Regions from separate parts of the Paenibacillus sp. FSL H7-0943 genome, predicted to be linked through region 3. Evidence: riboswitches for the same ligand, from Rfam matches in the RefSeq annotation. Region 3 holds a riboswitch; each other region holds the start of a gene.
The links. A riboswitch is a leader RNA that binds a small molecule or an ion and turns the genes downstream of it on or off. The one in region 3 is predicted to bind cyclic di-AMP.

Region 1 (8,061 bases), 1.1 Mb from region 3:
CAGTGAAGTAGGCCAAGTGGCTTTTGTAGGCAGAAGACAGCAGCATACTTCGGCAGAATGGAGCACGCTGCTTGAAATGCCTTCATCTATTGCTGATGTGGAAGCTGGACTTTGCGCCAGATTAGATGAGAATGCTCATTATGAAATTGGACTTGTTCAAAAAAACGGGCAAACAGTGATTACAGCTCATGTGACTATGGATGGAATAACCCGTACAGTGGCAGAGGTTCCAACTACTGCCGAGCGAATTTATTTGAAAGTTAAGGCTGAGCTTTCCGAATACAGCTTCCTTTATTCTTTGGATGGGCAGGAGTGGAATAAGCTATCAACAGCAGCAGCGTACCCATTATCTCCTCAAGCCGTAAAAGGAAATGGATTTACGGGTGTTCTTATTGGATTATATGCAACAGGTCATGGCAAGGTGGCTGAGGTGCCTGCCTACTTCGATTGGTTCGATTATCAGTCTTAATTATTCGAATACTGATATAAATGCTTTTGTCAGGAGGGAACTTGTTGAGACAAGCTAGTGATTACACAGAACTTGCACTAAAAACAATATTTGCTGAGGATTTCAAAATTGGCGCAGCCGTTAACCCGATGACGATACAATCACAGGAGCACTTGCTCGCCTATCATTTCAATAGCATTACCGCTGAGAATGAGATGAAGTTTGAAAGTCTGCATCCGCTTGAAGACATTTATAACTTTAAACTAGCAGATCAGTTGGTTGCGTTCGCCCGAAAACATCATATGGCTATGCGTGGGCATACTTTAGTCTGGCATAACCAGACTACGGACTGGTTGTTTGAGGATAAGAAGGGCGGGTGTGTAAGCAAAGAGACATTGCTTGCACGGCTCAAATCACATATTCAGACCGTGGTTGGGCGTTACAAGGAAGATATCTATGCTTGGGATGTTGTAAATGAAGTTATTGCAGATGAAGGAGAAGAACTTCTTCGCCAGTCAAAGTGGCTGGACATTGTCGGACCGGAGTTTATCGGCAAAGCGTTTGAATTCGCTCATGAAGCCGATCCTAAGGCTTTATTATTCTACAACGACTATAACGAGTCTAATCCTCTTAAGCGTGACAAAATCTATAAAATGGTGAAGTCGCTGCTGGAACAAGGAGTGCCGATCCATGGCGTCGGATTGCAAGCCCACTGGAATCTATACGATCCGGACTTAGATGAAATACGTGCTGCTATTGAGAAGTATGCATCTTTAGGGCTTCAGCTCCAATTGACAGAGCTGGATGTGTCCATGTTCCGTTTCGATGACAAACGAATGGATTTAAAGGTTGCACCTGCCGAACTGCTCGAGCTGCAGGCAGAGCGGTATGAAGCGATGTTTGCTCTGTTGAAAGAATACCGCGACGTGATTAGCTCAGTCACTTTCTGGGGAGCAGCGGATGACTATACATGGCTGGACGGCTTCCCTGTTCGGGGACGGAAAAATTGGCCATTTCTATTCGATGAGCGGCATAATCCTAAGCCGGCTTATCACCAATTGCTTAACGCTGTCACCAAATCATAGAGCGGGTAACCTGCTCAAGCTTGCGAATTATGAACCCGTCCTTTTCAATCCAGGGCGGGTTATTTATACGGGAGGAATAAACATGACAAATACCGCTTATGAGGCTTGGCTCAACTATGGCCAGCTGAAATCAGGATCTCTATACAATCAATATATAGATTGGTGTGTTGAGTTGGTAGTAACGGAGGACAACGAGACGATTCAGGCGGCAGCCGCGGAATTCATACAGGGGATGACCTCTATGCTGGGCAAAGCGCCACTGCTCACAGCGAAACCTGAAGGACCGTGTATCGTTATAGGAACCTTCCAAGGGGGGAATCCATTAATTAGTAGAGTATTCGCAGGAGAACGAACCGATTCACTGGGTCCTGAAGGTTTCCTTATACGTACAAATGCTACTGAGCAATGTATCGCTGTCGGTGCTTCAACGCCTGTTGGAATATTGTATGGCGTATTCCATCTGTTACGGCTGATAGGAACAGAAAGCGAGATAGACGCTCTGAATTTGTCTATGAATCCGGTGAACGGCCTGCGAATGATTAATCACTGGGATAATTTTGATGGCAGTATTGAACGTGGCTATGCTGGACGGTCCTTTTTTTACGAGTCCAATCAATTTCTTAACGATACAAAGCGGCTGCGTGATTATGCCAGATTGATGTCCTCTGTGGGGATCAACGCGATTTCGATTAACAATGTGAATGTTCATGAGCTTGAATCTCTATTTATAACGGAGCAATATTTGCCTGATATCGCGTTAATTGCAGGAATATTCCGCGTATACGGAATTAAGCTATTCCTCAGTGCTAACTTTGCCAGTCCGATACAGATCGGAGCATTGGAGACAGCTGATCCACTGGACCCAGCGGTGCGGCAATGGTGGAAAGATAAGGCTGGTGAGGTTTATCGAGTGATCCCTGATTTTGGCGGGTTTGTGGTCAAAGCAGATTCAGAAAATCGACCAGGGCCATTCACTTACGGGCGTGACCATGCCGATGGCGCTAATATGCTTGGAGAAGCACTGGAGCCGTTTGGCGGAATCGTGATTTGGCGTTGTTTCGTATATAACTGCAAGCAGGATTGGCGTGACCGTAAGACCGATCGGGCCAGAGCAGCGTATGATCATTTCAAACCATTGGATGGCCGATTTAATGATAATGTAGTGCTGCAAATCAAGAATGGACCGATGGATTTTCAAGTCAGAGAACCGGTATCTCCGCTGTTTGGCGCACTGGAACATACCAATCATCTGATGGAGTTTCAGATTGCTCAAGAATATACGGGGCAGCAGCGGCATCTCTGTTATCTTGTTCCACAGTGGAAAGAAGTCCTTGATTTCAATACTTATGCCAAAGGGCAAACTACGCTTGTGAAACATATTGTGGACGGATCGGTGTGGGGAAATAAGTATAATGGTGTGGCTGCTGTAACTAATGTTGGGGATGACATGAACTGGACGGGGCATGGGTTAGCTCAAGCTAATCTGTATGGATATGGGAGATTAATTTGGAATCCGGAGCTGACGGCAAAGGAAATCGCTGAGGAATGGATTCGCCTTACCTTTGGCACTGATGAAGGTCTAGTGGCTGCTATTCGCGGGATGTTAATGGACTCATGGAGGATTTACGAATCTTACACAGCTCCATTAGGTGTGGGCTGGATGGTTAATCCGGATCATCATTATGGGCCGAATGTGGATGGATATGAATACGCCAAGTGGGGAACGTACCATTATGCGGATCATAAGGGCATTGGTGTGGATCGTTCAGTCAAATCGGGAACGGGGTATAGCGGACAGTATATGGGTCTTAATGCATCAAATTATGAGAATCTAGCGTCTTGTCCAGAAGAGCTGCTGCTGTTCTTCCATCATGTTCCATACACGCATGTTCTGCAATCGGGGCAAACGGTTATACAACATATCTACGATACTCATTTCGAGGGGGCAGAGCAGGCTGCACAGCTTCTAGCAACATGGGAATCACTTGAAGGCAGCATGGATAGTGGATTGTATGTGCAAGTGAAGCAACGTCTTGAAGAGCAAGCAGAGCATGCGCAGGAATGGAGAGATCGGATCAATACGTATTTTTACCGCAAGAGCGGAATTGAGGATCTTAAAGGCAGAAAGATTTATTAGATTTTGAACCGAGGGATGATGATAGTGAGCCTCACGATTAGAGCGATTTTGAAAGATTTAATGGGAACTGTGGAACAGGTAGAAGGGACTGTGGATATTCTGAACCCAGGGGAACCGGAAACTGAAGTCACAGGGATTATTACGGCCTTTTCTGCCACACAAAATATTGTGGAGCAAGCAATAGCGTTAGGAGCCAATTTGCTGATCACGCATGAAGGTGTATTTTATAGCCATCATGCGGCGAACGAGTGGTTAGAAGGTGATCCGGTTTATCATGCGAAAAAAAGTCTGATCGAACGATCCCCAATAGCTATTTTTCGTTATCATGATTATTGGCATCGGCAAGAGCCGGATGGGATTATGATGGGTTTGCTGCGAGAGCTGGATTGGTCAGACTATGTGGAAGAGCAGCAAGCGGCTGCTACGATCCTCACTATTCCTGCCATGACTGTACTGGAAGCTGCTCAGTATATTAAAAGTAAGCTAGGGATCTCTTATGTACGCGCTGCTGGTGACCTGTCTCTGTCCTGCAAACGCATAGGGATATTAGTAGGTTACAGAGGGGGCGGGACGATGGCTATTCCACTTTTTAATGATCACAATCTTGATTTAATTATTGCTGGAGAAGGACCAGAGTGGGAGACTCCGGAATATGTGCGGGATGCAGGGCACCAAGGCAGATCTAAAGCGCTCATCATGTTAGGTCATGCGGAGAGTGAAGCGCCGGGGATGAAATATTTAGCTGAAATCTTAGCAGACAAATATCCCATGCTTCCTACCCGGTTCATTGCTGAACAACCCATCTATCAGATGGTTTAATCTGGGGAAATTAAGAGTACGGAATAAATAAACATATTATGGAGAAAATGAAGGGAAACAGGTCACTGAGAAAGGAGTGTTTCAATGGAAATTCCTTTGGAGGCTGATGAAGTATTAAGTCGGATCAAAAAGCTGCAAAGCGACGGAAGCTCGATCAGTAAAAAACAAGTAAAGCAAAGCGACCCAGAGCTTATGAGAAGTGCGCTGTTCTTTTTTCCAAGCTGGGAGCATGCATTGAAAAACGCCGATCTTTTGTAGCCATAGTATTGTAAAAGGAAGCTAAGTGGACAGGGGGATATCTCTGATTCTGCTTAGCTTTTTTCTTTTTTATGAAATCATTCGTGCTGTTCATGTGAAATAATATTAACAAGCTTGCCAAACGGATCGGGGACATAGAAACGACCAACACCCCAAGGTACAGAAACTGGCCCAATATTGGTATTGAAGATTGTCGTTTCTTATTAAATAGGAAAGTACTGGTGAATCACCCCCTTTTTCGCTTGCTTCAGAGCTGTTTTTCTAAAGAAAACGAGTAAACAAGAGCAAAAGAAAGAGAAAATGAAGAGTATGCTTAATATGAAATGAAAAGCATTGCTTTCAACATTATTTTGACCAGAGCCCTCCTTTACAAGAAAACCTTACAAGAGTATGATTCATCTCAGAACTGAGAATTATCTTAAATTTACAATTACATAAGCAATCCGCTTAATTTCCGTTTCTGGAAAGCGGGGGAACCAACAACTGGCAGCCGATGTGAGAGTCGGCACTGGTTATGGGGTGAATCCTGTTCCGGGTGCATAATATGCATCCCTGCAGGTAGGGCAACTCTCACTGCCCGAATCCGACAGCTAACCTCGTAAGCGTATGGAGAGAGGATGAATGGCGTGTTTAGTGATGAATAGCCACAGAGAATCCCTCTGTGGTTTTTTGCTGCGTTTTTAAGCAGATATAGTCGTAGAATTTATTATGAAAGAGGTGTTACCTTTGCCTATCGCTAAACTGAACGGAACTTCGCTCTATTATGAAATCAATGGAACTGGCACTCCGGTTGTGTTTATCCATGGACATGGATTAACACACAGTATGTTCAAACCACAGCTGGAGTATTTTTCCGATAAATATAAAGTGATTTTGTGCGATTTACGGGGGAATGGCAAGTCTGGTAAACTGCTGGAGGCCCCACATGAGATTATTGAGACGCAATGTCTGGATCTGATTATGCTGTTGAATGACCTAGGTATCCGTGAAGCAGTTTTTGTAGGAATCGCCTATGGTGGCTTAGTCGTTCAGCATATTGCCAAACAATATCCTGAGCGTGTAAAAGCCATTGTGGTCGCGGATAGCTTTTGTAGGACTCACGGATCAACAATAGTAGGGAAAATACAAACTATGGCAGCATATTGTAGTTTACTAATGTATTATCTCCCAAGCGAGCTGGTGTTGCCTTCGATTCGGATGATGTACCGAGAGCGCTGGAGTCTGGCCTACAATGAGATTAGAAGAGGGCTGCTGGACAAACGTCCCCGGGAGCTATATCGGCAAAGGCTGGCTACGAGCCATGTTGATTACACCAGATGTTTAAAGGCTTTTAAACGTCCCGCTTTATGTATTGTAGGGGACTTCAATGAATTTGGAGTGAATTGTATGAAGGAAATGGTGTCTCAGCTGCCACATGCGCAGTTGGCGATTATTCCGAACGCATTAGATCCAAGTAATCTGTGCCAACCGGAGCAATTCAATGCGATTCTTCAACGTTTCTTAGAGAAGCAGCAGGGTACTCAGCAGATTAGCTGATCTATTGGGAGACCTTCACAAGCGAAGCGTTTAAGTGAGAAAAAAGACGACCCATAGCCAGGGAGCACGAGCTGGCTATGGGTCGTCTTTCTGGGAAGAACTTTAGGGGAATTCTCCCTAAAGTGAAGGAGATTATGGCTCCTAGAACATGGATTAGGGAGAAATTCCCTAATAATAGGATGTTTTTAGGGAGGATTTCCCTAATATAATGGACATCCAACTAAAGGCTGGCTTATCAGTAGTAAAATCTACGAATGAGCCAGCCTTTGGTTATTTTACTAACCGATGGATGTTGAACATTTACAAGCATATTGTACCTAGAACGCCACTTAATGTCCCCACCCTACCACAGCATCAAATATAGCTCACCCGACGTGGGAAAGAACGGTAGACCTAAGTAGTGATGGTAAGTGTATAGAGGAAGGCGTAACAAGCAGCACATCTGCTACTCTTGCATTTTGTACAATGCGATCTACTCGTGTAAGATTAAGATAATTCATACTAAAGGAGCTGAGTCATGATGTCTCAAGCTGAAACTATAAAACTGACTTCATTATCTTCAAAAGGGGGCTGCGGCTGCAAAATCGGTCCCGCTGATCTCATGCAGGTTATTCGCAGTCTGCCACCAACTGTTCCTAACCCGGATCTACTTGTAGGTCTGGACACTAGTGATGATGCAGGGGTGTACCGTTTAAGTGATGAATTAGCGTTAGTGCAAACTGTTGATTTTTTCACGCCGATCGTGGATGATCCCTATTCATTTGGTCAAATTGCAGCAGCCAATGCATTAAGTGATATTTATGCGATGGGTGGAAAGCCGCTTACGGTGCTTAATATTGTGGCCTTCCCTATTTCTGTTTTAGATAAAAGCATTCTCGGTGACATTTTGCGCGGTGCAGCGGATAAAGTACAGGAAGCAGGAGCTACTCTTGTGGGCGGACATTCCATCGACGATAAAGAGCCCAAATTCGGATTGGCCGTTACGGGCCTTGTGCATCCTGACAAAGTAAGAACGAATGCGGGCGCCAAGGTGGGAGACAAGCTGATTCTAACGAAGCCTATCGGTGTGGGGATCTTAACAACTTCCATTAAAAAGGATCAGCTATCTTCTGAAGAAACCACACGCCTTACGACAGTAATGTCTACTTTGAATAAAAAAGCGGCTGAAATCATGGAGCCTTATGATGTACATGCTTGTACAGATGTTACCGGATTTGGGCTACTGGGACATGCCTCGGAAATGGCTAAAGGGAGCGGCACGGGCCTGATCATTCGTCAAGGCGATGTACCGATGCTGCCAAGAGTAAGAGAGCTTGCGGAACAGGGATTTGTTCCAGGAGGCACTAAGAATAACTTTGCCCATCTGGAAGGCAGCATTCTTTATCCGGAAGAGATGGACCAACTAAGCCGCTATATTCTATGTGACGCTGTGACTTCTGGCGGACTGCTGATCTCTGTGGCCCCTGAACAAAGCGAAGATTTGCTAAAAGAGTTAGTAGATGCAGGGGTAGAAGCGGTATTGATCGGAGAGGTAACGGAAGAGCATCCGGGTCAGATTACGGTTATAGCTGCTGTGGAATAACTGTTGTATATCAGCTTAGAGCAAATTATGAAGGTTAGCCACCAGAGGAGAGAGCATATTGTTTCAGGACATTACACTGGAAGAACTTAGAGTGTTAAAAAACAAGAAGCAGATCACCATTATTGATGTTAGATCTCCTTCTGAATATAAAGATGCAACGCTGCCGGATAGTTTGAATATTCCTTTTTTTGATGAT
Region 2 (8,061 bases), 2.4 Mb from region 3:
CTCTTTCTATGGGCGAAGGCCAGGTTTTTGAAGATCAATTACAAGGTGTGGAGGATGTAGGCTTCCCTATCAATCTGGAAAAAACATTGGAGCTTCAGCCTGACCTGATCATCTATGCGGGCACAGATGAAGCTGATTTCGAACAGCTCTCCAAAATTGCACCCACTATAATATTTGATACCTTTGCCCCACTCCAGGAACGTATGCTGGACATTGGTGGAATTGTTGGGAAAACGACTGAAGCAGAAGCATGGCTTGCGCAGTATAAAACCGCTGAAGAGAACATGTGGAAGCAATTGAAATCCGCAGGCATGAAAGAGGGCGAATCGGCTGCGGTCTTCACTTATTATCCAGGAGACAGACTGTTTATAATGGCAGCAACCGGACTTTCACAGGTACTCTATGGGGAGAATGGCTTCAAGGCAACTCCAGCTATTCAGAAGATCCTTGATGAAGGTAAAGGGTTCCAGGAAGTATCCATGGAAGTCCTGAAAGAATATGCCGGAGACCGGATATTCCTCTTGACTCCAGTGGCAGAAGAAGCAAAACAATCCACAGAGAATCTATTAAAGAGCCCTATCTGGAAGAGCCTTCCTGCCGTCAAGAACGGATATGTCTATACACAAGACATCATGAAGACTTCAAGTGATGCGACAACAAGAGAATGGCTGCTTGGCGAAATTCCACAGCTATTGAATATGAAATAACCTTCTGTGATGAAGAGTTTAACACAAGGCTGATAAAAAACTGCAAGAAGCATGTCAACAGCTGTTGATATGCTTCTTTTTTTTATATACAATGAATTCATTGATAATCATTCTCACCAAATGAACGGAGGCTGAACCCATGCTGCATACATCATCGTCCTGCCCCCCACTCCACTCTCTGCTATTTCAGCTAAACGAGGCCGAACTGATGATTCAAGCTGCCGATTCAAGCTCTATAACGCGTACAACCCAGGACTATACCCTTCTCATATTTACTGGAGGGAACGGACAATTGAACCTCGATGATCAAAGCGTGATACTAAGTACGGATAAATGTTATCTACTATCTCCTGGAATCTCCTATAGTACGGACAACCAGGAGCTGACGTTGTATTATTACCTCATCACCTTTACAGCAATTTATACAACCGAGCATCCTAAACGATATTCTGGAGAGCTGCTTTCCGGCAGACGGGAGTTAATTGTGCACCCGTTCACCAAGGTAATCCGACTAGTCGAAGACCTGCTCATGAACAGGAATAACACCGATGATGTACAACAATTCAAGCGACAATTAAAATTCCAAGAATTGCTGCTGCTACTTTTTGAGCATAATTACCCTTCCAAACACCTGCCAAGTCCTACGGAATCCGTAGAAAAGACCATAACATTCATTCAGGAGCATTATACAGAGAGTATCACCGTGAAGCAGTTAGCTGAACTGGCGGGAATATCAATCTGGCAATATACACCGATCTTTCAGCAGCTTACGGGTAAAAAGCCGCTTGAATACCTGACGGATCTGCGCATTAATCATTCCAAACGATTCCTGCAGGAATCGACTGAACCACTGCGGGAAATCGCCAGACTGGTCGGCTTCTCGGACGAATACTATTTCAGCCGCCGCTTTCGGCAAAAAACCGGAGTTACACCCGGACAATATGCACATCAGCAAAGTCGTAAGCTTACCGTCAAGGATTGGACGGGTCATGAGGTGGAGATTCCAGAGCGAGCGAAACGTATTGTCTATCATGGCGAAACACTTGGCGACCTTCTCGCGTTAGGCGTAAAGCCTATCGGTGGAGATGAAGCGTTCGCCCGGAACAGCGTCTATAAACATCGGCTTAAGAAGCTCGCCAACGTCGGGTTTCCACTGGACCCGCAGTTGACCGCTTCCCTAAACCCAGATTTGATCATTTTGGCAAATAGTGATGAAAGAGCCTACAGAGCAGTTTCTGGTATCGCTCCGACACTCACCTTTGATTCCTTTGCGCCTCTCGACAACCGAATGCGGACATTAGGCAGTTGGCTAGGTAAACAGCGCGAAGCCGAAGCATGGCTGGAGTCATTCACAATCAAAAACGCTGCCATGTGGCAGCAGCTTTACACGACAACCCTTCAAGTTGGAGAAACCGCCTCTGCTTTGGTCTATGATCATGGAGATCATCTATATGCTATGGGAATGTCCGGATTCTCCACTGCGCTTTATGCCCCATGTGGTTTACAACCGACCGAAGAGATCCAGGCCATATTGGACGAAGAGTTAGGGTTCGCCGAAGTTGATCCAACGCGACTGCCTGCCTACGCCGGAGATCATATCTTCATGCTCATTCCGGAACGCAAAGACTCGCGAGCTGCGATGGAACGATTACTAGACAGTTCACTTTGGAACAGTCTCCCGGCAGTACGTCAGGAACATGTTTATCTGCTCGACGGAAGCAAATGGAACTCTAGTGATGCGTTAACCCGGGAGAAGCTGCTAACGCTGTTGCCAAAACTACTCGGCGGAAGTAGCGCTAGCAATTAAAGGTGAATCTAGGATTCTCTTTTGACTTTTCAAAACTTCATAGGGTATACTTTATCTACGCTTAATTTCCAACTTTTACAGTTGAAAAGCGGGGGAACCAGTTAATTGGGGCGAATCATTGAGCATTAGAATGTAGGGTACCATCTTACCCGAGTCCGTCAGCTAACCTCGTCAGCAGTGGATGGGTCTGCTTTTCATGTTATTTACATAACCAGAGACCCTTGCTAAGGGTCTCTTTTTGTGCTTTTTTTGGACCCTGCTGGCAGTAGATTGGCCTTTGACACTAAGGCTCCCTCATTTCTCACACTACGAGACAAAGGAGAGATGTACGTGCAAAAGGTAAAGTACTTCACGGATATTAACAAAATAGCTATGTTGTCTGAGCTGGAAAAAGAGAATCTGAAAGAAATTACGGACAAATTTGTTTTTCGTGTAAATGACTACTATCTGTCTTTAATTAACTGGGATGATCCAAATGATCCCATCCGTAAGCTGGTTATTCCTAACGAAGGTGAACTGCTGGAATATGGGCGCTGGGACGCCTCCGATGAGGACACGAATTATGTGGTACCTGGTTGTCAGCACAAGTATAGAACAACTGCACTGCTGATTGTATCCGAGGTCTGCGGGGCTTATTGCCGCTACTGTTTCCGTAAGCGTCTGTTCCGAAATGACGTGAAAGAGGCGATGGCTGATGTCTCTCCGGGCTTGGAGTATATCGCAAAGAATCCGGAGATTAACAACGTACTTCTTACGGGCGGGGACAGTTTAATTCTCTCCACACCGAAGCTAAGATCCATTATTGAAAATCTAAGAAGCATTGAGCATGTTAAGATCATTAGACTAGGTTCCAAAATTCCCGTATTTAATCCGATGCGGATCTCTGAAGACGAAGAGCTGCTGGAGCTGATTCGTACTTACTCTACCGAAGACAAACGAATCTATGTTATGGCGCACATCAATCATCCTCGTGAAATCACACCTGAAGCCAAAAAAGCATTTAAAGCTCTCCACAACGCAGGGGCAATTGTCGTAAATCAGACCCCCATCCTCAAAGGCATCAACGATGATCCCGTTATTTTAGGGGAACTACTGGACCGGCTTTCATGGGCTGGCGTTACACCCTACTACTTCTTTGTGAACCGGCCCGTAGCCGGAAACCGAGATTTCGTATTACCGCTCGAGCAAGTCTATCAAATTGTAGAAGAAGCCAAAGCCAGAACCTCAGGACTTGGCAAAAGAGTACGCTTATCCATGAGCCACACCTCAGGAAAAATAGAAATTCTCGCCATTGATAACGGGAAAGCCTATCTCAAATACCATCAATCCAGAGATCAGGAATACGGAAAATTTATGATTCTAGATTGTCCAAAGGACGCCGAATGGTTCGATGACCTGCCTGGGAATGAGCAATATTGGACCCCACCTGTGAAAAAAAACGATGCTATTATTTCTGTTAATGATTTATCAGGCGAGCCTGCGGATTTAATCTGTAAATAGATTAATCAGCTCTGTCAGACTCTGTCATAGGATATTTCTTCATCACCAACAACAAAACTCCTCCCGCCCAAAATTAGCCCGAAAAAATCTATGATATAATCACGCTGTAACACGAAATGGACTAATGGGTGGGAATGCACACATGAAATTGGAACGATTGATTTCTATGATCTATAAACTATTGAACCACGAAGTTTTATCTGCCTCCAAGCTGGCTGAAGAGTTTCAGGTTTCCCAGCGAACAATCTATAGGGATATCGATGTGATTTGTGCCGCTGGCATCCCGGTCGTATCGTATCAGGGTACTAAAGGTGGATATGGCATCATGGACGGATATAAAATGGATAAAAGCCTGCTCCGTTCGTATGATGTCACTTCTCTGATTACTGTACTTAACAGTCTTTCTTCCGTGTTTGAAGATGAGCATACGCAAGGAACCATTGAACGGCTGCAAACGATTGGAACGGAGCCACAGACCTCTAGTCTCGCGGTGGATCTTGAAACCCGGCGTACGGATCCTGACGCACTTCCTCTTTTACGTGCGGCTATTGCGGAACGAAATGTTGTCCGTTTTGATTACATCAGTGTAAAAAATGAACGTACAACCCGTGAAATGGAACCAGTAAAGCTTCATTTTAAATATAGCAACTGGTACATCTATGGTTATTGCCGGGCTCGGCAGGACTATCGGGAGTTCCGACTTTCCCGGATGCTGAATTTGTTCCTGACGCAGGATACCTTTCATTCGCAACATGAGGTACCCAAAGAGGCCGGCTGTTCAAACAGGGCAGATCAGGTGGAGGAAATAGTGATCCGGGTAGGCCCTGAGGCTTTGGCAGAAGCTTTGGATCAGTTTCATCAAGTCGACAAGGAATTTCATTCCGATAAAAGCATGACGATGCGAATTCCTGTGTATAAGCCATTGGAAGCACGTTGGCTTTGGTCCATTCTGCTGAGTTTTGGCAGCGGCGCCGAAGTCCTCGAACCCCCTGCATTGCGAGGTATTTTAAAAGAGCAGCTTCAAAACACACTCAAACTTTATGAAGAAGTATGACAGTCTGATGTCATACTTCTTCTTTTATATTAACTACAGTAACAAAAAACAAATCCATGACCATTCAAAAGGAGAATGTACGAATGACAAATTATCCAGTAGAAATGTTTAAATACCACACATGGGCAAACCAAACTATCCTGGGGAGAATCAAGGAACTCCCGCCTTCTGTGCTAAGTCAAGAAGTGAACAGCTCATTTCCCACCATCGCTCATGCCCTTAGCCATATCTATGCGGTTGATACGATGTGGTATCTTGTATTAACAGGCACTGCCATGCCAGAGGCTTTTCAACAAAGTATCCCGCTAAATTTGAGCATTCTAGATTCTGTGGATGAATACGTAAATATCTTTGCCCAGCTATCAGAACAATACAAAGCATGGTTACACAACCAATCCGATTTGGAGCAAACCATTCTGCTTGACAATCCATTCGCCGGAATCCGCCAAACACGCCAATCAGAAATTGTGTTGCAAGTCGCCAATCACGGGACTTATCATAGAGGCAATGTATCTACTATGTTACGGCAGTTAGGCCATGCTTCCACCATGAATGACTATGCTCTTTTTTGGTATCAGGTTCCTGCGGAAGCTATTTAATCTCGGATGGGCAAGACGCTCCACTCCATACCTAGAAAGGAAATTGTATTTTAATTATGGAGATTGAAAATCTAATTACAGTGAAAACGAGAGAAGATTTAAGAGTTTGGCTGCAGGAGAATTGTAAGACTGAACAATCTTGTTGGGTATTCGTTAGTATGACGCCAAACCCAGAAACGTTGCTATATTTGGACGTAGTTGAGGAATGTTTGTGTTTTGGATGGATCGATGGAGTGAAAAAGAAAATTTCGGAAACGGAGCTGGCGCAAAGACTCTCTCCCCGAAGCAACAAAAGCTCTTGGACTGAATTGAATAAAGAGCGTGTCCGCCGCCTCGAAAAGCTGGGGTTAATGAGTGCTGAAGGAAAACGGGTACTTCCTGATATGAACCCTGATTCTTTTATAGTAGATAAGATTATAGAGCAAAGGCTAAAAGAGGACAGGCAAGTATATGAGAATTTCACGGCCTTTCCAGCCCTTTATAAAAGAGTTCGGATCGACACGATCCAAAGCAATAAACATCAGCCAGATTTATTTAAGAGTAAATTAGACAAATTCATAGCAAACACTAAAGAAAATAAAATGTACGGGCAATGGCATGATAATGGACGTCTGCTAGATTATTAAGCTGCGCTAGATGCATGATCTCCTGCTGAGGCTTTCGGACTCCAATGACGCTATTTACTAATTTATCGCCTTTTCAGCAACTCATCGGACTCCAGCGCAGCTATTTCTTAGAAACAGGCTCTTATACGGTGATTTTTCCGCCATTAGGAGCTATGCGGTCCGATAATACTCCAAATGGCGGATTTTCCTGCTTATAAGGTGTGCTGGGTCCGATACGCCGAAGAATGATCATTCGCTGGGTCTATTGCTACTGTTACTGCTACTGTTACTGTTACTGTTACTGCTACTGTTACTGTTACTGCTACTGTTACTGTTACTGCTACTGTTACTGCTACTGTTACTGCTACTGCTACTGCTACTGCTACTGCTACTGCTACTGCTACTGCTACTGCTACTGCTACTGCTACTGCTACTGCTACTGCTACTGCTACTGCTACTGCTACTGCTACTGCTACTGCTACTGCTACTGCTACTGCTACTGCTACTGCTACTGCTACTGCTACTGCTACTGCTACTGCTACTGCTACTGCTACTGCTACTGCTACTGCTACTGCTACTGCTACTGCTACTGCTACTGCTACTGCTACCATGATCTCCTGCTGAGGCTTTCGGACTCCAATGACGCTATTTACTAATTTGTCGCCTTTTCAGCAACTTATCGGACCCCAGTGCAGCTATTCCTTAGAAATGGGCTCTTATACGGTGATTTTTCCGCCAATAGGAGCTATGCGGTCCGATAATACTCCAAATGGCGGATTTTCCTGCTTATAAGGTCTGCTGGGTCCGATACCGCCGAAGTATGATCATTCGCTGGGTCTATTGCTACTGTTACTGCTACTGCTACTGCTATTGCTACTGATACCATGATCTCCTGCTGAGGCATTCGGACTCCAATGACGCTATTTACTAATTTATCGCCTTTTCAGCAACTCATCGGACACCAGCGCAGCTATTTCTTAGAAAGGGGCTCTTATACGGTGATTTTTCCGCCATTAGGAGCTATGCGGTCCGATAATACTCCAAATGGCGGATTTTCCTGCTTATAAGGTCTGCTGGGTCCGATACCGCCGAAGTATGATCATTCGCTGGGTCTATTGCTACTACTGCTATTGCTACTGATACCATGATCTCCTGCTGAGGCTTTCGGACTCCAATGACGCTATTTACTAATTTATCGCCTTTTCACCAACTTATCGGACCCCAGTGCAGCTATTCCTTAGAAACTGGCTCTTATACGGTGATTTTCCCGCCAATAGGAGCTATGCGGTCCGATAATACTCCAAATGGCGGATTTTCCTGCTTATAACGTCTGCTGAGTCCGATACGCCGAAGCATGATCATACGTTGGTCTCCTGAGTCCGACACGCCGAAGAATGATCATTCGCTGGTCTGCTGAGTCCGATACCGCCGAAGCATAGTCTTTCGCTGTCTTTCGCTGTCTTTCGCTGTCTTTCGCTGTCTTTCGCTGTCTTTCGCTGTCTGATGCTACCGTATCCTAATCATCTGCGGATCAAACACCATTGACTCATGATCATCTCTTATTCCGAAAGTGCTAAGTACGCGCGAATGAGATTGGTTCAGACGTTCAGACGAAGTTTAGAGTTGAGAGCAGAGGTTTGGTTTAAGTTCAAAAAAAGAGAGGTACCCTAGCCATTTTCATGGCTTTGGGCACCTCTTTTATTAAGTTACAGCCCTTCAGCCAGAATCCGTTTCAGGAACATCCCTGTGTAGGATTCCCGCACTTCAGCAACCTGCTCCGGTGTACCTT
Region 3 (8,061 bases):
CGTGGGCTTATTTTCTTCCGCTACCTCTTCTTTACCCGGAAGTGTAAACATGAGTACTACCGCAAAGGCACAGGCGGCAAAAAACAAACCGCTCATGATCCATTTCTGCATCCCAATTCGTCCCTTCTATGTAAGCTGCTCCCTACATTATAGCTTATGGTGAAGCGTTATCATAGGGTTTGTGACAAAAAAATGAACGAGAATACAATCATTCTCATGAAATATATGGTATTTAATATCATTTGTCATAGACCATGCAATAAAAAGGTTTGTCTCCTGTAGGTGTGCGGCGTTCATACGTATCTGTAATCGTAAATCCACATTTTTGATAAGTTCGAATGGCGCGTTGGTTCCAGGTCAGGACTTCTAGATCTATCTCACGATCAGGATAACGATTCAAGGCTGTCTGGACGATGGCATCTACGAATAGTTTGCCTAAACCATGGCCGCATAGATCGGGGCGCATCCCAACTCCTAAACGAACGACTCCTTCCATCGGGAACAACTGTGCGAATCCGCACAAAATCTCTTGTTCATTTAATATGGAGATATATTGTTCCTCCCGGAGCTGCGGATCGCCAAACTCGATGCCAAGAGCCTGCATCTGCTCCCACGGCATCCAGCCATAAATATTATATGGGGGCGTATAGCTCCACTTACAAATAGCTTCTCCGTGAATTGCCTCCATAGGAACAACATGAAAAGTTACCGAGGGATTTATCATAAGGTCAACGATCTCCTTTCACGAGGACATTGCTATATTACTAATTATATACAAAATGGGGGAGGTTCGACTCAGAAACTTTATATGAGAGGAATGTTTTACAAATTATGAGAGGGGTAAATAAGTAATAAGACAAAAAAACAAGCTCTCCTCCAAGAGTTACCTTGGAAAAGAGCCTATGTACGTTACTTATTGAACATCATCATTGTCTTCCGATTCAGCAGCAACCGATTGGTAAGCGTCTGTGCTCATAATGCGCTTAGCACCAACGTAGCGTTTCACGTAGTAGCTATCACTCAGAGAGCTAATCGTAACACCGCGTGAGGTAGAAGCGTGTGCGAACTTACCTTCACCGACATAAATGCCGACATGGGAGACACCTTTGCCACTTGTATTGAAGAATACAAGATCTCCGGCTCTTATATCATCACGGGAGATTGCTGTGCCCATTTGATATTGGGAACCTGATTGGTGTGGAAGGTTAATGCCAATCTTATCAAACACATACATTGTAAATCCGGAGCAATCAAATCCGTTAGTGGATATACCGCCGGATACGTATTTAGTACCGATGGCCTTGTCAATCACTTTATCCATTTTTGAATCTGCGAAAGCGCTTCCTGCTCCGATGGTGAGGATGATGGAAAAGCTTAGTACTGCTGCTGCTAACTTCTTCTTCAAAAGTGTATACCCCTTCCAAATGCCTACGAGGTTAGCTTAAGGGTTCGGTTGAAGGTCCCCTATGACCCCTCTATATAATGGAGGTCAATTCACCCAAAGTTGGTTCCCCCGTTTTCCTAATAGTTAGGAAACTCGGCTCATACTGTTGATTAGGATTAGCTTGTAATCAATACATGACAAAACCTTTGTAAATAACAACTTAATGATTACAAAAATGTTACTAAAATCTCACTGCGCTAATTGTAACAAACAGAAAGCCGCTTGGCAATCGTTTTTAACATATTAATGCAGAAAAATTGGCATTTTTACGGTAGAAAGGCATATGTAAGCGTTAATAATGACCTAATTTTTAATATAATTGCAATTTTTATCAAATAAACGTGTTTCAATCGGGCTCTAATAGTGTAAAAATATATTATGGAAAAAGAAAAACCCGAATTTGATTACGGGCATAATCAGATTCAGGTTCATATAGTTGTAATTATGAGGTTATAGTTGTGAGGAAGGTTTCAATCGAAGGCTACAGCTTGATAAGCTGAAGTACTCATTACTCTTTTAGCGCCAACATAACGATTGGCCCAGTAGGCCTGACTGAGTGAAGTGATGGTTACTCCACGCGAAGAGGACGATTGTGCGAATTTTCCGTTTCCAACATAAATGCCGACATGGGATACTCCATTGCCAAGTGTGTTAAAGAACACTAGATCACCAGAACGCAGATTGCTTTTGGATACAGCAGTTCCAACGCTATATTGAGCTTTTGATGTACGAGGTAAAGTAAGACCCACATTCTTGAATACATATTTTGTAAATCCAGAGCAATCAAATCCGGCAGTGCTTGTACCTCCGGTTTTATAGGCAACTCCAATAGTCTTTGAGATTACAGTGTCCATCTTAGAGTCGGCAAAGGCGCTTCCTCCACCAATAGATAATGCCATTACAAGTCCTAGCGCCGCAGCGACGCATTTTTTTCTTAAATTATGTCTTTTCAAAAGATGTACTCCTTCCAAGGCCTGCGAGGTTAGCTTAAGGGTTCGGTAGAAGATTCCCTATGATCCCTGTAAAGCGAGATCAATTCACCCAAAATATGGTTCCCCCACTTCCCGGTGCAAAGGAATTAGGCGTGTTAAGCACCAAGAGAATGACGTTTCGACAGTTACACTTACGATAAATACATTTAGTTATGTAGGAATCGTTTCAATTGATTACAAAATTGTTACTAATAGCACAGGACTTATTGTAACAGAGCTTTTATGATTTTGCAAATACTCTTAAGTTATCCGTAATGAGAAAAAGTCCCAGCTCCTGAATACAGGAATTGGGACCTTTTTATTATGTCAAATAAGGTTAATTTATTGTGGAAATGCTTTGCTACACCATAGATGATATTGTGCAGAGATTCCCCACATTTTTAAGAGCGTAGAAGGTAGTGGTGAGATTTGCCGTATTATAAGTGCCGGCAGGCCGGGACAGAACAGACCCGTCAGTCCGCACACTAGCAGTAAGAGCAAGCCTCCCGCACCAAGTACAATGGAAACACCTATAGCAGGAATCAGTGACCGCAAGCAGATGAACAGTGAGGAGAACATTCCTGTACCGCCGGTGTAACCAAACTGCATATATAGAAGAAACAGGCGCACGATAAAAATATATATAAGCCATGCCAATACGTATGGTACTAAATGAAGTAACAAAGTGTAGTTAAACAAAGAGGATAAGAACAGCCCGTACATTTTTGGAGCAAGCCAGTAAAGCGGCAGCAGGGTCAGAACCCATTCGATTAGGCTAAAGACTAAGACAGGTAGTCCATAGATCTTCATGCCAGGGAAAAAGAACAGTCCGCGCTCGCCCCTTCGCTCCTGGTGGAGCTCATGCAGCAATCCTGCCCTTATGAAAGGAGAAAGCAGAAGTCGCAAGACAACAAGTCCTAGAAGCATCCATAACCAAGTGCGTATCGCAGGGTCAGTATTCAAGCTGAACTGTCCCTCGATATAATACAACAGTCTGCCCATACCGCTGCCGCCGGCGTCTTTATCTGGATAGCGCAGTAGAATTGGAATAATAGCAGATCGGATGAAACCATACATAAAGTAGCCCCAGAGCAGTCGGTAGATGAAGAGCAGAATTAAAATATAAAATTGCTCCTTCATGCTTTGCCAGCCGCGGGTTATCGATGTTCTCACAATCATTCACCTCACCAGACAAGAGTTCCGAGCACGGTTTCAAGTAGTTTAGTTACACTTAACGTCCAGCGAGAGAGCGTCTTGGGCTCTATTTCCGCCAGCCTAAAGTTGTTTAAATGTTTGCTCTCCAATAAGATGGAATGCTCAGGGTCAATCTCAGCAGAGAGAAGAGGCTTATCGCTTAACAATTGAAACGTAGTCTCTGCTCCTTCACCGTTCCAGACCCGCTGCACCGAAGAGCTGTCGGCGAATGTGAATTTCACGGGAACATCAACGTAATGGCTCCCTTTATTTGAAATCTTCACTAATGATTCGTAGCTTTGAGCATCGCCGCTGTTATTTTTTTTAAAAGTAATCGTATCTACTGAGAAGTCAGGCGCACCATCACCATAAATGTAATCATCGAAATATGCCTGCCATGATTTTTTGGTTACCTTCTCAACGACTTTCTGAAAATCTGACGTAGCGGGATGCTGGAAACGGAACTTACGAGCGTAGGAGGACATGATGTTGTTCATTGCTTTGGTACCTACCTGGCGTTCGATATCTTTAAGTACAAGCTTGCCGCGGATATAAACATTTCGGCTATAGGAATCCGCCCCTGCATATTTCCACGTTTCCAGATTTAACGGCTCAGGTATAGTCACCAGGCTGGCCTGTAAAGGCAAATTAGACTTGATACCGTATTCTTGTTCCATAAGTCTGTCTTCGGCATAGGAAGTAAAGCTTTCATCCAGCCAAGCCTCTTCGAATTCATTACTGGCTACCATACCGTAGAAGTATTGATGGCCGATCTCATGAATGACGGTTCTTTCAAGTGAGGTATCTGGAGAAGAATCTGCGGCCCCAAAGGCTGTAATAAGGGTAGGATATTCCATTCCTCCAGCGCCGTTTCCCTCCTTAGGTGGGACGATAATAGACAGCGTAGAGTAGGGATAAGGGCCATACCATTTGCTGAAGTAGGTCAGGGCAGCCTTGGCAGCTTGAAGGTAACGCTCTTGTAAGTCTTTGTGCAGTGGGTCGAGATACACCTTAATTCGTACTCCAGGCACTTCCGGCGTAGAGAAAGCTTCCTCTGCTACTGTAAAATCAGGGGATGCAGCCCAAGCGAAGTCGTGGACATCATCGGCGTAGAACTGATATATTTTTTGATCTTGTTTGAGCTTGGCATTTTTTACAGGAAATCCGGTCGCAGCCACCGTATAGTTGGAAGGAACGGCAATCGTTACATTAAAGATGCCAAAATCACTGTAAAACTCAGAGGTCCCGTGATACTGATGCAGGTCCCAGCCTTCTTCTTTAACTCCGCGTGTGCCCTTAGGCTCGTATACACTAAGCTTAGGGAACCATTGCCCAGCCATAACGAAGTTACCTGAAGCACCCATGCGAGCAAAGATTTTGGGCAGCTGGACTTCATACTGAAGCTTAAGTGTTACACTTTCCCCACCATTAACAGGCTGAGGAAGATGTACCTTTAGAAGCGTCTTATCGTTGATATTGCCGTCATCAGGTTGAACATATTGCACTCTTTGCATTAGCGAAGTTCCCTCTGTCGTGCGCAGATCGGTCAGCGTCATATTTCCGAAGCCGTTCTCAGGCATGCTGTCGCCTCTGAGCGTCCCCCCGGATTCCTTCATAAAGGTGGTATCTGATGAGGCAAATGCATTTGGATACATGTGAAAATATAAATCACTTACTGGCTTTACTCCGGGGTGTGTCCAGGTTACTGTCTCAGAAGCTTTTAAGGTTTCTGTGTCAGGAACAAGCTGGACATCAATGTGATACTCGACTACCCGCTGGCTTAAAGCCTCCTCTGCCGGGACGGGTGCGCTCTCAGGCAATACCTGCTGTGGTACGGCTGCAGGCGCTGTGCCGCTGGAGGACTTGGCCTCTTTTGAAGCAAAGCTAGTAACAGAAGCTGTTGAGCTATCCCCTGAAAAGGCCCATATTCCTCCTCCCAGCAGCGCGAGGATGGCCAGGGTCGCAAAGATGATGTACTTTAATGACAGTGACTTCATAGTGTGATTCCTCCCGTGACAAGCATCTACGGGATGTATATGTTTGCAATCGCCGCATTATTAGCTAAAATTAAATTATTCGTAAGAGGAAGGGTGTGCACTCGTGGACAACATACAACCGGAGGGCAAGAAACAGATTGCCTTAAATATTGTGAACGCTAAAAGTAAACATAAAGGCTTTGGAGCAGGCTCTATAGATCTCAACAACGTTTCACCTGTCATTATTGATGGTGATGTGGCGGTTATTGATATCGGTGCCATGCATGCCAAGAGCAAGGTGGAAAAAGGAATTAAATTTTCCATGAATCGTGAAGATATACCGAATGGAAGACAGGTTTGGGTGGTATGGGTAGCGGTAGACCGTACATTGGAAGCTCAATTTTATGGTGGAATCACAGCCTGTGAAATGTGGATTGATACAGAAGCGCGCCGCGGATGGAAAATTCTTGCCGAGCATGTCAATAAGCTGGATGCAGCTCTTAAACGCAAGATCGATGTGGCAGGGCTTGGAGCCATTGAGAAGTCGGCGCTCAAATCCCTTCTGATCTCTCATAATGAAGCATGGTGGAATGCATCCTCAGATGAGCTTAAAGCTGCACTGACTGAATAGTATAGGAGCCTTCAGAAGGGTTATCCGATATAGAAAAAGCTTCGACCTCCGGAAATAGGAGCGTCGAAGCTTTTTTAATTTATGATTTGCTTGTACTGCTAAGCTTGCGTTTGAGCTGACTCACTCTGGCTTGGCTAATCCCGAGGATTTCTGCAAGTTCTTTTTGGTTGGCATAGGGATGATCTTCAATAGCTTGTTCCAGACGTTGGCACATTTCCTCTGTCTTCGACTTTCGGATGCTGGTGTTGTGCTCAGGTGCCTCAACAACAAAATCCTCACGTGACTCTGGCAATTGAGACATGCGTTCAGGATCGACAATTTCTTTTAGACAGCTGCTACAAATAAACTGCTCTTTATAGTAGGTGACATGGTCGTGGCTTCTGCAAAATGTACACTCTGTCGAGGTGTACTTCCTAAGGACGATGATTTTTTCGTCTAAAACAAAAAATTCGATAGGATCACCAATGTCGATATTACGCGTCATACGGATTTCTGCGGGAACCACAATTCTCCCAAGACTGTCTAAACTCCGGATCATGCCTGTATCCTTCATCCCATGTCCCTCATTTACATCATTATATTTTGGTTTCTAATAACTATTATAGCAGTAATTGAGAGTTAAGAGAATGGGGTAAGCATAATAAATAAAACGGTTACATCCCTTATGTGATAAGTGATATTTGAATTTGGAAATCCTGTTGTTACTACAATATATAACTTATAAAAAAAGAAAAACCCCTTCAATATAAATGAAGGAGCTAATTCAACCACCAGCGTTTAATGTTCTTCCATAGGGAACGATTCTCTTCAGCAGGATCTACCTTGCTTTGTGTGTCATCGACAGCAGGAGCGGAGCCAGTTCCATGCAATTCGCAGTATTCGGTGGGCTCAGTTCCACTAATAAAGGTTTCCAGTTCTTTGTCGGGACATGCTGCTGTAGCAAGTTTACCGGATTGCGGATTGACGTATACGCTGACCACTCCATCTGGAATGGGGAAAATTTTTGGAGGGACATTTTCCAGCGCTTTTTCAGTAAATTGGGCGAAAATGGGAGCTGCACGCCGTCCGTCGGTAGTTGCGATGTCGCGCCCCTTGTCGTATCCAACCCAGACTGCCGTTGATAGCTCCGGGGTGAATCCTACCATCCAGCCATCTGTATCCGTAGTGCCGGTCTTGCCGGCTACCGGACGTTTGATTAAGGAAGCCACCCGATTGCCCGTCCCCCCAGTCTCGAATACCCCCTCCATTAAACGAGTCAGTACATAGGCAGCTGAAGGTTCTACGACGGTTACTCCTTTGGGTTGAGGTGCTTCATACAGGACCATGCCATTTGAATCGGTTATTTTTAGAATGGCTGTGGTCGGCATTTTCTGACCGCTGTTTCCAATTACAGCGAAAGCCGCAGCCATTTCAAGCGGACTGATCGGTGAAGTGCCCAGTGCCAGTGAAGGTACGCTTTGAAGTGGACTGTCAATGCCCATCTTCGCAGCCATTTCGCTTACTTTATCCGCGCCGATCTTCATAATTGTATTAACGGCATAGATATTGTCGGATGCTGCGATAGCTTGCCGCATATTAATTTCACCCAGATACTTATCCCCAAAGTTTCGGGGCTGATACGTTTTGCGGTTGTTATCATAATGAAACATCGTTGGCTGACTATTGAAGACCGAAAGTCCTGTCATCTCTTTGGATGAGAGTGCGGCCAAGTACATAATCGGTTTAAAGGAAGAACCCGGCTGGCGTGTGGTGGCCAAAGCATGATTGTACTGGTTGGTACGATAATTTTTTCCACCGACCATTGCTTTGATGTAACCGGTGCGAGGATCGATGGATACAAGCGCA
Region 4 (8,061 bases), 490 kb from region 3:
GCTATCCCGATAGCGGAGAGCAGTCCCCCGATTGTGGTCGGGATCAGACAGACCAGCAAAGCGATCATAACAGGAATATCTAGATCAACGCCCAGATAAGTCGCAATAGGCCGCAAGGTCACTACTACAATCAGGAAAATCAACGTCAGACTGATCAAGAGTGTATTTAGTGCAATTTCATTGGGTGTCTTTTGACGTTTCGCCCCTTCAACGAGGGAGATCATCCGATCCAGGAATGACTCACCGGGATCACTGGTAATTTTGACTTTAATCTCATCACTGACTACCCGGGTGCCGCCTGTGACTGAGCCGAAATCTCCGCCAGCTTCCTTAATAACAGGTGCAGATTCACCTGTAATTGCCGATTCATCTACGGAGGCCAGCCCTTCAATTACTTCACCATCGCCAGGGATAAGTTCTCCCTGACTGACGATGACGATATCTCCTTTACGAAGCTCGGAAGAAGAAACGGTCTTCACAGACCCTCCAACGAGTTTGTTAGCTGTGATATCCTGTTTCGTTTTCTTGAGTGAATCCGCCTGGGCTTTCCCGCGGCCTTCAGCCAGCGCTTCAGCGAAGTTGGCAAACAGCACTGTGAATAGCAGAATGAACAACACTGTGATATTGAAGCCTACCGATTTCTCTGCATTAAAATATCCGGGGGCCAGTACCATAAGCAATACAATAATCGTACCGATTTCGACTACGAACATGACCGGATTTTTGATTAACGTCACCGGGTTAAGCTTAATAAAGCTATCCTTTACAGCGCTTAGGAGTATGGGTCCCGTCAGCAGCTTTTTTCTTTTTACAGTACTCATCTTGTTCTCCCTCTTCCTACCGTAAGGTCAAATATTCTGCAATCGGGCCGAGCACAATGACCGGCAGAAACGTCAGAGCCCCGATAATTACAACGGTACCAATCAGAATTCCGGTGAACAGACCATTGTCTGTGCGGAATGTGCCAATCGTCTCAGGAACTGGCTTCTTCTGGATCAGTGAGCCTGCAACTGCCAGCATCGCGATTATAGAGACATAACGGCCAAGCAGCATTACGATCCCGGTTGTAACATTCCAAAAGGTGGTGTTGTCCGCAAGCCCTTCAAATCCTGAACCATTGTTCGCGGCAGAAGAGACATATTCATATAACACTTGGCTAAGTCCATGGAATCCGGGATTCGTGATGGAACCGTTGCCCAAGTCCGTTAAGAACGCACCTGCTGTTGGTACAAGGATAATGAACGGATGCACAAGGATAGCAATCGCAATTAGCTTCATCTCCTTGGCTTCTATCTTTCGCCCGAGAAACTCTGGTGTTCTGCCAACCATTAGTCCACATAAGAAGACACCCATGATGGCATACATCAGCATATTGATTAGTCCGACACCTTTTCCCCCAAAGACGTTGTTGAGCATCATTAGGGCCAGAGGGGTAATGCCACCCAGCGGTGTCAGCGTATCATGCATATTGTTAACACTACCTGTCGTAGCTGCCGTTGTTACCGAAGTGAACAGCGAAGATTGCGGGATACCAAAACGTACCTCTTTACCTTCCATGCTGCCTTGCGAAGACTCGATCCCCAGCGCATTGATAGCTGGATTGCCTTTGGTTTCCGCATAATAATTCAATCCCAGCAGTAGTACGAACAAGGTCATCATTGCTGTGAAAATCACCCAGCCCTGACGTTTGTTCTTAGCGAACAATCCGTACATATATGGCAAAGAGGCTGGCAGCATCCACATAGAGAGAATCTCCAGAACGTTCGTAAGTGGATTAGGGTTCTCAAAAGGATGTGCTGAATTGGCTCCGAAGAAGCCGCCACCATTCGTACCTAAGTGTTTAATTGATTCCAAAGAAGCGACTGGACCGATAGCGATTTGTTGCGTCTGCCCTTCAAGTGTAGTGACCTCAAGCGATGGCTTGAGCGTTTGTGGCACATGCAATCCTACCAGCACCAATGAAACTAGCAGAGCTAATGGAATGAATACACGAATATGTGCTTTTACGAAGTCCTCGAAAAAGTTCCCGACTGATTTCTGTCCTGTAATCCCTCTGACAAAAGCAACCGCAACAGAAAATCCGCTCGCTGCAGACGTGAACATCATCATCGTGATGACTGCCATTTGTGAAAAATACGATAGTCCCGTCTCCCCGCTATAATGCTGCAGGTTCGTATTGGTCATAAAGCTGATCACCGTATTGAATGAAAGCGTCTGTTCCATATCGGCAATTCCATTCGGGTTCAGCGGCAATCCCCGCTGTAATCTCAGAAAAATATAACTGAAAGCAACCAGTACGATATTAGTTAAAACAAAGCTGAGTGCATACTTCTTCCAGGACATTCCGTCCCGTTTTTTCAGGCCGATCAGCTTATAAATACCTTTCTCTGTGCCTGCAAACCAGCGATCCGTACGATTCGGTTCGTTAGAAAATACATGATATAAATACGTTCCCATCGGCTTGACCAGCAAGATGAGAATTACAATTACGACGACTATTTGCAAAATGCCCATGAATGCCCCTCCTTAAAATTTCTCAGGATGAATCAACGCGTAAACCAGATATATAAACAACAGTAGGGTAACAGCGATTACTAGAATCACAGCTTATCCCTCCCCGTATCCTCAACTACACCTGCGCACCAGCGCATAAAGCCATAAAATAACCCGTAAATTACAGCTAACGAAGCCACCATATACAGATCCATCATATCTTCCGCACTCCTTCCATTATCCTTGATGAGGTGATCTATCGATTAGAAAATCAGCATCACCACTATGGGAATAGATTACATAGCTCGCACCAAGTCTTTTATAGACCAATCTAGGATTTATTGAACTTGTAATCACAAAAATCGGCTGTGTCGTCCAGGTACGGCACATCTGAATATAGCGGCAGCAAAGCGGAAAGCTGCTCTCAAACAGATATACCCTGCCTACCGGGAACGATGGGCGAAACCAAGTGCTCTGATGGCGGGTATCCACTAGAATAACCTGCTCAATCCCGAGCTCCTCAAGTAAAGCTTTCTCAGCCACATTGTTGGTTAATCCCGCCATCTTAATACCCCTGAACTTCAGAAGTTTAATGAAATGTTCTCCCGCCTTTGTAGGCGCACATACAAGCACATATTCATTCTGATCCGTCATCTTTTTTTCTCCTCCTGCTCATTTACAACAAGGAGGCAACGAAAATCTCCGAAAGGATGTTGACCTATCGTCATTTTCGGGCACAACCTAAAGCTCGGTTGTGTCACGTCATTAGACGCTGCCTTACAAATACCGCTAATGATGAATTTAGCGACCTCTTAGGGGAGGCCTCCATAAATGCTTTGCTTCTAAGAGCACAGCAAAAAGCCACAAAGGATCTCCTCTGTGGCTCGCTAGCGGTCACATTGCACTCATCCTCTCTCCATACGCTTACGAGGTTAGCTGTCGGATTCGGGCGGTGAGAGTCGCCCTACCTGTATAGATGCAAGCTCACTCACACCCTCTACAGGATTCACCCCATAATCGGCTTCCGACTCTCACATCGGCTGCCGATTGTTGGTTCCCCCGCTTTCCTTACCGGAAATTAAGCGGATCAAATATTCGATTGTCGTTGAAACAGGAGTAATCATACTCTTATGCACGAAGACTTGTAAAACCTGAATGATGCCAAAATAATGCAAATTAAAAACTATTTTCCCATTAGATAGCGCTTACTTGATATCTAATCTCTCTATATCTCTTGTTTACTCGAGTTTGGAGCGTTTAATCGCTATCTATAGTACATGTGATTTTATTCACCTTTTTAGAGCGAAAATACTGCAAATTCCCATTATAGGTAGAAACGCAAGAAGCTGAGGCTGAGCGAGAAAGAGGCGCGATAACACGCCATAAATACCTATTTACCTCGTTTTTCAGTCGTAGTCGGCAGGATATGGTTAAAATTGCTCTAAAAGAACATTTTCCGTTTTTTACAGAAAATCTTGAAAAGAGTATGATTCGGGTTGAATCTAATTCATGAAAAACAATCAACGCTGAGTTCCTGCATTCGCAGGGAACGGGGGAACCATCAGGCCATCTGGCCTACTTGGGGTGAATCCAAAGGAGACTGCATAAGTCTCAATAGGTAGGGCGACTCTCACCGTCCGAATCCGACAGCTAACCTCGTAAGCGTAAAGAGAGAGACCCTTGATCCGCCACGCTTTGGCCCAGGTATATCTGCCTGTAATCCAAAACCGCAGCAGAGGTCCTCCTCTTGCTGCGGTTTTTGCGTTACCTAAGCTTATTAGGTGATAGCACGCTGGATGGGGTGAATGTTTTGAAGCACTATTATTTAGGGATACATCAAGGGCTGCTTGAGCCGATAAGTCTAAATTACGTTTGTTTCGGGGCCTTGTGGTTCGAAGAACATAATCACAGGTACATTGTAGGCTATGCATTTGGCCAGAACCAGATCCAAGCCCTTCGCCAGTTCAGCACACCTTCTTCTTGTAAAGACTGTTTAGACTCTAAGATTGTATATGAGATATATAAAAAAATTCGAGAACAACAGCAGCAGCAGGATTGGTCATCACACCAAAAGCTCCCGTGGTTTACAGCCTTCAAGGAGCCTTGGAAAGATGTAAGCGCCGGTTGGTATGTCTTGAGATCCCGCAGCACCTTTCCCTTACATCTATCTGTTATACGAAAAGAGAAGTTCCGACTATGGCTAGAGCATACCGCAGTCTGTGAGAATAAAATGGAGATGCTCGCTTGTGTAGAAAAGGCTAGTGTCACTCATCATGTTGACTTAAAGCTTTTGGAAATCTAAGGAGGAACCCTACTATGGACCAGCGCAGACTATCCCGCATTGAAGTATTTGTATTGGATGAACCCGAGCCTATTCACTATGGAATGGAAGGGGCTGAAGGCTGCCGTTATGGTATTCTGAAGCTCACCTGTAAGGGAGGCTGCAGTTGGGGGGCTTGTCTGATCTCTGCCAACACCAAAAATTTCGATCTTATTAAATGGAGTTCTTTTTTACGGGCCATCTGTCATTGCCGTCTTGAAGAAGCGCTGGATAAGGTCCGCCGCGAAGGTTCAGATTGGGAGCAGGTTAAGCTTGAGCTAGTTCAGGGTGCTTTGCAGGATTTAAAGGCCAAGCTCCAGGGTAAATCCTTGGCAGGGCATATTCAGCAAGGGCGTCTGTACAGTGTTGCAGCAGGGGGGAGCAATTCCAGAAGTGAACGGCTCTACTACAAGCCTTCAAAAGCTTTATCCACTGCCTCCCAGCAGAAACACAGTTGCCCGGAACCAGACACCGCCGATCTCATCAATAAATCCATCTCTTACTTTTCTATATTATAGATTCAAGCAAATCTCTCAATCTGAAAGGATCGTGTTCACCATGCCTGACCCCTTACCTCCCGAGTCCACCTACAGTACTAAATTTGCAGAGTGTGTTCAAAAGTATACTAATGAAGTCTACGTACTTAGTTCCATGTTGTTAGAACAATCTAATGAGGCAGACAAGATTACTATCCGCACCTTCACAGAGCTTCATAAAATATATCGTCAGGATGAATTCGATCCTCAGTTATTCTCTATCCACGCTTACCGCACTTGTATTCGCCAGTGTGCTGATTCTTTTGCCCGGCGCTCGCTTCTATCGGCTAAGGCATTACCTTGGGAGGAACAGCTTGTGAAGGTATTGTGGTACGGCTTAAAGCTGCCTCTTTCTCAAATAAGCATTATTCTGCAAAAAAGTGTTCCTGCATTGAAAGCACAGCTTAGAGCTGTACGGGAGCAGATGACCGCCCAAGCGGATGTACTAACGAGCGCAAATCTTTCTATAATTTAGTCTCTGACTAGAATTCAGACAATCTTTAAGCGTATGAAGCATCTAACGGACTCAGGAGCCTTTAATTGAAGCTTTTCCTCAAATATGGTCGGCGTTCGGACTCCAGAGTCACTAATTGTTTATAGAGCACCAAATATACGCCTACTTCCACTCAATAGCATCACTGGAGTCCGCACCCCCTTCAAAAGACCTTGAAATCGCCAAATAACGCCTTCTGAGTCCGAAAGTAAAAATCCCGAGCGATGAACGTCTCGGATCGTCTTAAAGCAAGCCCTAATCATCTTCCACCAAGACAAGGCTTACGGACCCAGATGACGTTACTTGCACGTTTATCGCCTTTTGAGCATAGTATCGGACTCCAGTGCAACTATTTGGTTAAAAGAGCTACTAATTCACCATTTTTCATGCCAATAGCGACTATAGTGTCCGATATCTTGCTAAATCTCGATGATTGCTGCATTTAAGTGCTGCTGGGTCCGTTAGCTATATCAGCTCGTATACAAAGAGATTGCCAACTCAAAAACGGGGATATCCCAGCAACCATAAATGGCTGTTAGGATACCCCCGAAAATTCAGTTCCTACTATTACACTTTACTCTTACGCGCCTTACCGTACATCCACAATCCTGCCAACATCCCCACTATAGCAACACCAGTCAATACGCCTTGAACGAAATCCATAAAAGTGGAGCCATCCGGAAGCATTCTACTAACCGTAGCCAGCGATACCGAACTCATTAAAAGCATAATGGTATATTGTTCGCTTGTAGACATCATTAGCACTCCTTAAAAGTTATATGAGGTCTTCTTAGATCTTGTAAGCTTTCATTGCTTTTCTGATTTCTTTAATACTTGGGCGTTTGCCGTACATCAGTACGCCGGTACGATAGATCTTGGCTGCCAGCCATCCGAAGATGAAGGTAGTCACAAGCAGGATCAGCAGCGATACAATGACTTGCCAGATCGCCACCTCGCCGACACCAATTCGGAGCAGCATCGTCAATGGTGAGGTGAAAGGCACATAACTCGCTATCTTAACCACTAGAGTATCTGCATTGGAGATACTGAACAGTGGAACATAGAACGCTACGAAGCCTAACATCATGATTGGCATTACCGCCTGACCGAGATCCTCCGTACGGCTGACAATCGAACCTACAGCCGCATACATCAAGGCATAGAGGAAGTAACCTAATACGTACAAGACAAATCCATAGAGCAGCAAGTTAATATTGAGCTGGCCTAAATCGAGATCAAAATCAGCCAATACAGTCGCATTATGCGGGAGCGTCAAATTGACGACGATCGCTGCGACAAAGATCCCAATTTGCAATATTCCTACTAGGAAAACACCGATAACTTTACCGAACATTTGCGCTAAAGGTGAGGCACTTGTAATCAGAATCTCCATAATCCGCGAGCTTTTCTCAGAAGTTATCTCTGCGGCAATCATGTTGCCTGTCATCATAATGGACATAAAGAACAACATAAGCATGGCATATACGATAATGTAGTTAATGGCTGGAGTGTCCTCCTGAGAGCTTTCACTGCCACCGCCTGCGTTAAGCTGTTGTGTAGTAATCTGCACAGGCGTTGACATTGCAGCAATCTGTTCAGAGGTCAGCTTGTCGCCAACGATGAATTGTGTGTTTGCTTGCTGAAGTGCATTTTGGAGATAAACTTGCACATCTCCGTTTAGTTCCCCATCATTACTATGATAAGTAACGGGTGGAAGCCCTTCACCAGTAGGTTCCGCAAAAGTAACATAACCTTCTACGGTCTCTTCATCTAATGCTTTCTTTAACTCGGCATCCTCCGCAGAAGCATATTGTACTATCTTAGCCTGTGGCATGCCCTCTGGCGCAGTATAAGCCTTCAACAATTCTGCAACCTGATTTCCCTCTTCAGCAATCACAGCAATTTGAGTAACTTCACTTTTGGCCGAATCACCCTTAAACTGATCGATGATATAGGGAAGATTCATCCCTATGCTGAGCAATAATACTAGAATCAAAGTAGTAATCATAAATGATTTCGTTCTAACTTTATTTTTAAAGGTAAAGCCGATAATTGTCCCCATCTTATTCATTAGATTCACCCACCGCTCTGATAAAGATTTGGTTTAACGTAGGTTCCTTGATTTCAAAATGCTCCACTTCACCCTGTGCTATCGCCTGCTGTAAAATACGCTGTGCTGCACCGATCTCACTGATCGATAACAGATACCCACGCTCCAG

Region 1: linked by a shared signal. The riboswitch ahead of NSQ55_RS25725 (alpha/beta hydrolase) and the one ahead of NSQ55_RS00545 (C40 family peptidase) in region 3 are both predicted to bind cyclic di-AMP.
Region 2: linked by a shared signal. The riboswitch ahead of NSQ55_RS10920 (KamA family radical SAM protein) and the one ahead of NSQ55_RS00545 (C40 family peptidase) in region 3 are both predicted to bind cyclic di-AMP.
Region 4: linked by a shared signal. The riboswitch ahead of NSQ55_RS02730 (hypothetical protein) and the one ahead of NSQ55_RS00545 (C40 family peptidase) in region 3 are both predicted to bind cyclic di-AMP.

The regions. Positions count from the first base shown of each region.
Region 1 covers NZ_CP150148.1:5,892,124-5,900,184, reverse strand. The annotation lists gene NSQ55_RS25750 (glycoside hydrolase family 43 protein) at 1-469, shown strand, start outside; gene NSQ55_RS25745 (endo-1,4-beta-xylanase) at 514-1,533, shown strand; gene NSQ55_RS25740 (alpha-glucuronidase family glycosyl hydrolase) at 1,616-3,670, shown strand; gene NSQ55_RS25735 (Nif3-like dinuclear metal center hexameric protein) at 3,689-4,489, shown strand; gene NSQ55_RS25730 (hypothetical protein) at 4,574-4,747, shown strand; cyclic di-AMP (ydaO/yuaA leader) riboswitch at 5,182-5,368, shown strand; gene NSQ55_RS25725 (alpha/beta hydrolase) at 5,474-6,283, shown strand; gene selD (selenide, water dikinase SelD) at 6,804-7,865, shown strand; gene mnmH (tRNA 2-selenouridine(34) synthase MnmH) at 7,924-8,061, shown strand, end outside.
Region 2 covers NZ_CP150148.1:2,550,057-2,558,117, reverse strand. The annotation lists gene NSQ55_RS10930 (ABC transporter substrate-binding protein) at 1-707, shown strand, start outside; gene NSQ55_RS10925 (AraC family transcriptional regulator) at 847-2,514, shown strand; cyclic di-AMP (ydaO/yuaA leader) riboswitch at 2,563-2,704, shown strand; gene NSQ55_RS10920 (KamA family radical SAM protein) at 2,845-4,014, shown strand; gene NSQ55_RS10915 (YafY family protein) at 4,157-5,068, shown strand; gene NSQ55_RS10910 (DinB family protein) at 5,152-5,667, shown strand; gene NSQ55_RS10905 (YdeI/OmpD-associated family protein) at 5,724-6,293, shown strand; gene NSQ55_RS10900 (hypothetical protein) at 6,485-6,883, opposite strand; gene NSQ55_RS10895 (hypothetical protein) at 7,018-7,158, opposite strand; gene uvrA (excinuclease ABC subunit UvrA) at 7,979-8,061, opposite strand, start outside.
Region 3 covers NZ_CP150148.1:112,523-120,583, forward strand. The annotation lists gene NSQ55_RS00530 (cytochrome c) at 1-111, opposite strand, end outside; gene NSQ55_RS00535 (GNAT family N-acetyltransferase) at 239-724, opposite strand; gene NSQ55_RS00540 (C40 family peptidase) at 914-1,366, opposite strand; cyclic di-AMP (ydaO/yuaA leader) riboswitch at 1,411-1,553, opposite strand; gene NSQ55_RS00545 (C40 family peptidase) at 1,915-2,343, opposite strand; cyclic di-AMP (ydaO/yuaA leader) riboswitch at 2,401-2,539, opposite strand; gene NSQ55_RS00550 (hypothetical protein) at 2,758-3,588, opposite strand; gene NSQ55_RS00555 (M1 family metallopeptidase) at 3,600-5,606, opposite strand; gene NSQ55_RS00560 (YwhD family protein) at 5,710-6,216, shown strand; gene NSQ55_RS00565 (AbrB/MazE/SpoVT family DNA-binding domain-containing protein) at 6,296-6,769, opposite strand; gene NSQ55_RS00570 (PBP1A family penicillin-binding protein) at 6,975-8,061, opposite strand, start outside.
Region 4 covers NZ_CP150148.1:605,661-613,721, reverse strand. The annotation lists gene kdpB (potassium-transporting ATPase subunit KdpB) at 1-821, opposite strand, end outside; gene kdpA (potassium-transporting ATPase subunit KdpA) at 838-2,514, opposite strand; gene NSQ55_RS02730 (hypothetical protein) at 2,731-3,147, opposite strand; cyclic di-AMP (ydaO/yuaA leader) riboswitch at 3,399-3,588, opposite strand; cyclic di-AMP (ydaO/yuaA leader) riboswitch at 4,008-4,172, shown strand; gene NSQ55_RS02725 (hypothetical protein) at 4,241-4,795, shown strand; gene NSQ55_RS02720 (hypothetical protein) at 4,810-5,331, shown strand; gene NSQ55_RS02715 (hypothetical protein) at 5,372-5,824, shown strand; gene NSQ55_RS02710 (hypothetical protein) at 6,410-6,601, opposite strand; gene NSQ55_RS02705 (ABC transporter permease) at 6,633-7,913, opposite strand; gene NSQ55_RS02700 (ATP-binding cassette domain-containing protein) at 7,906-8,061, opposite strand, start outside.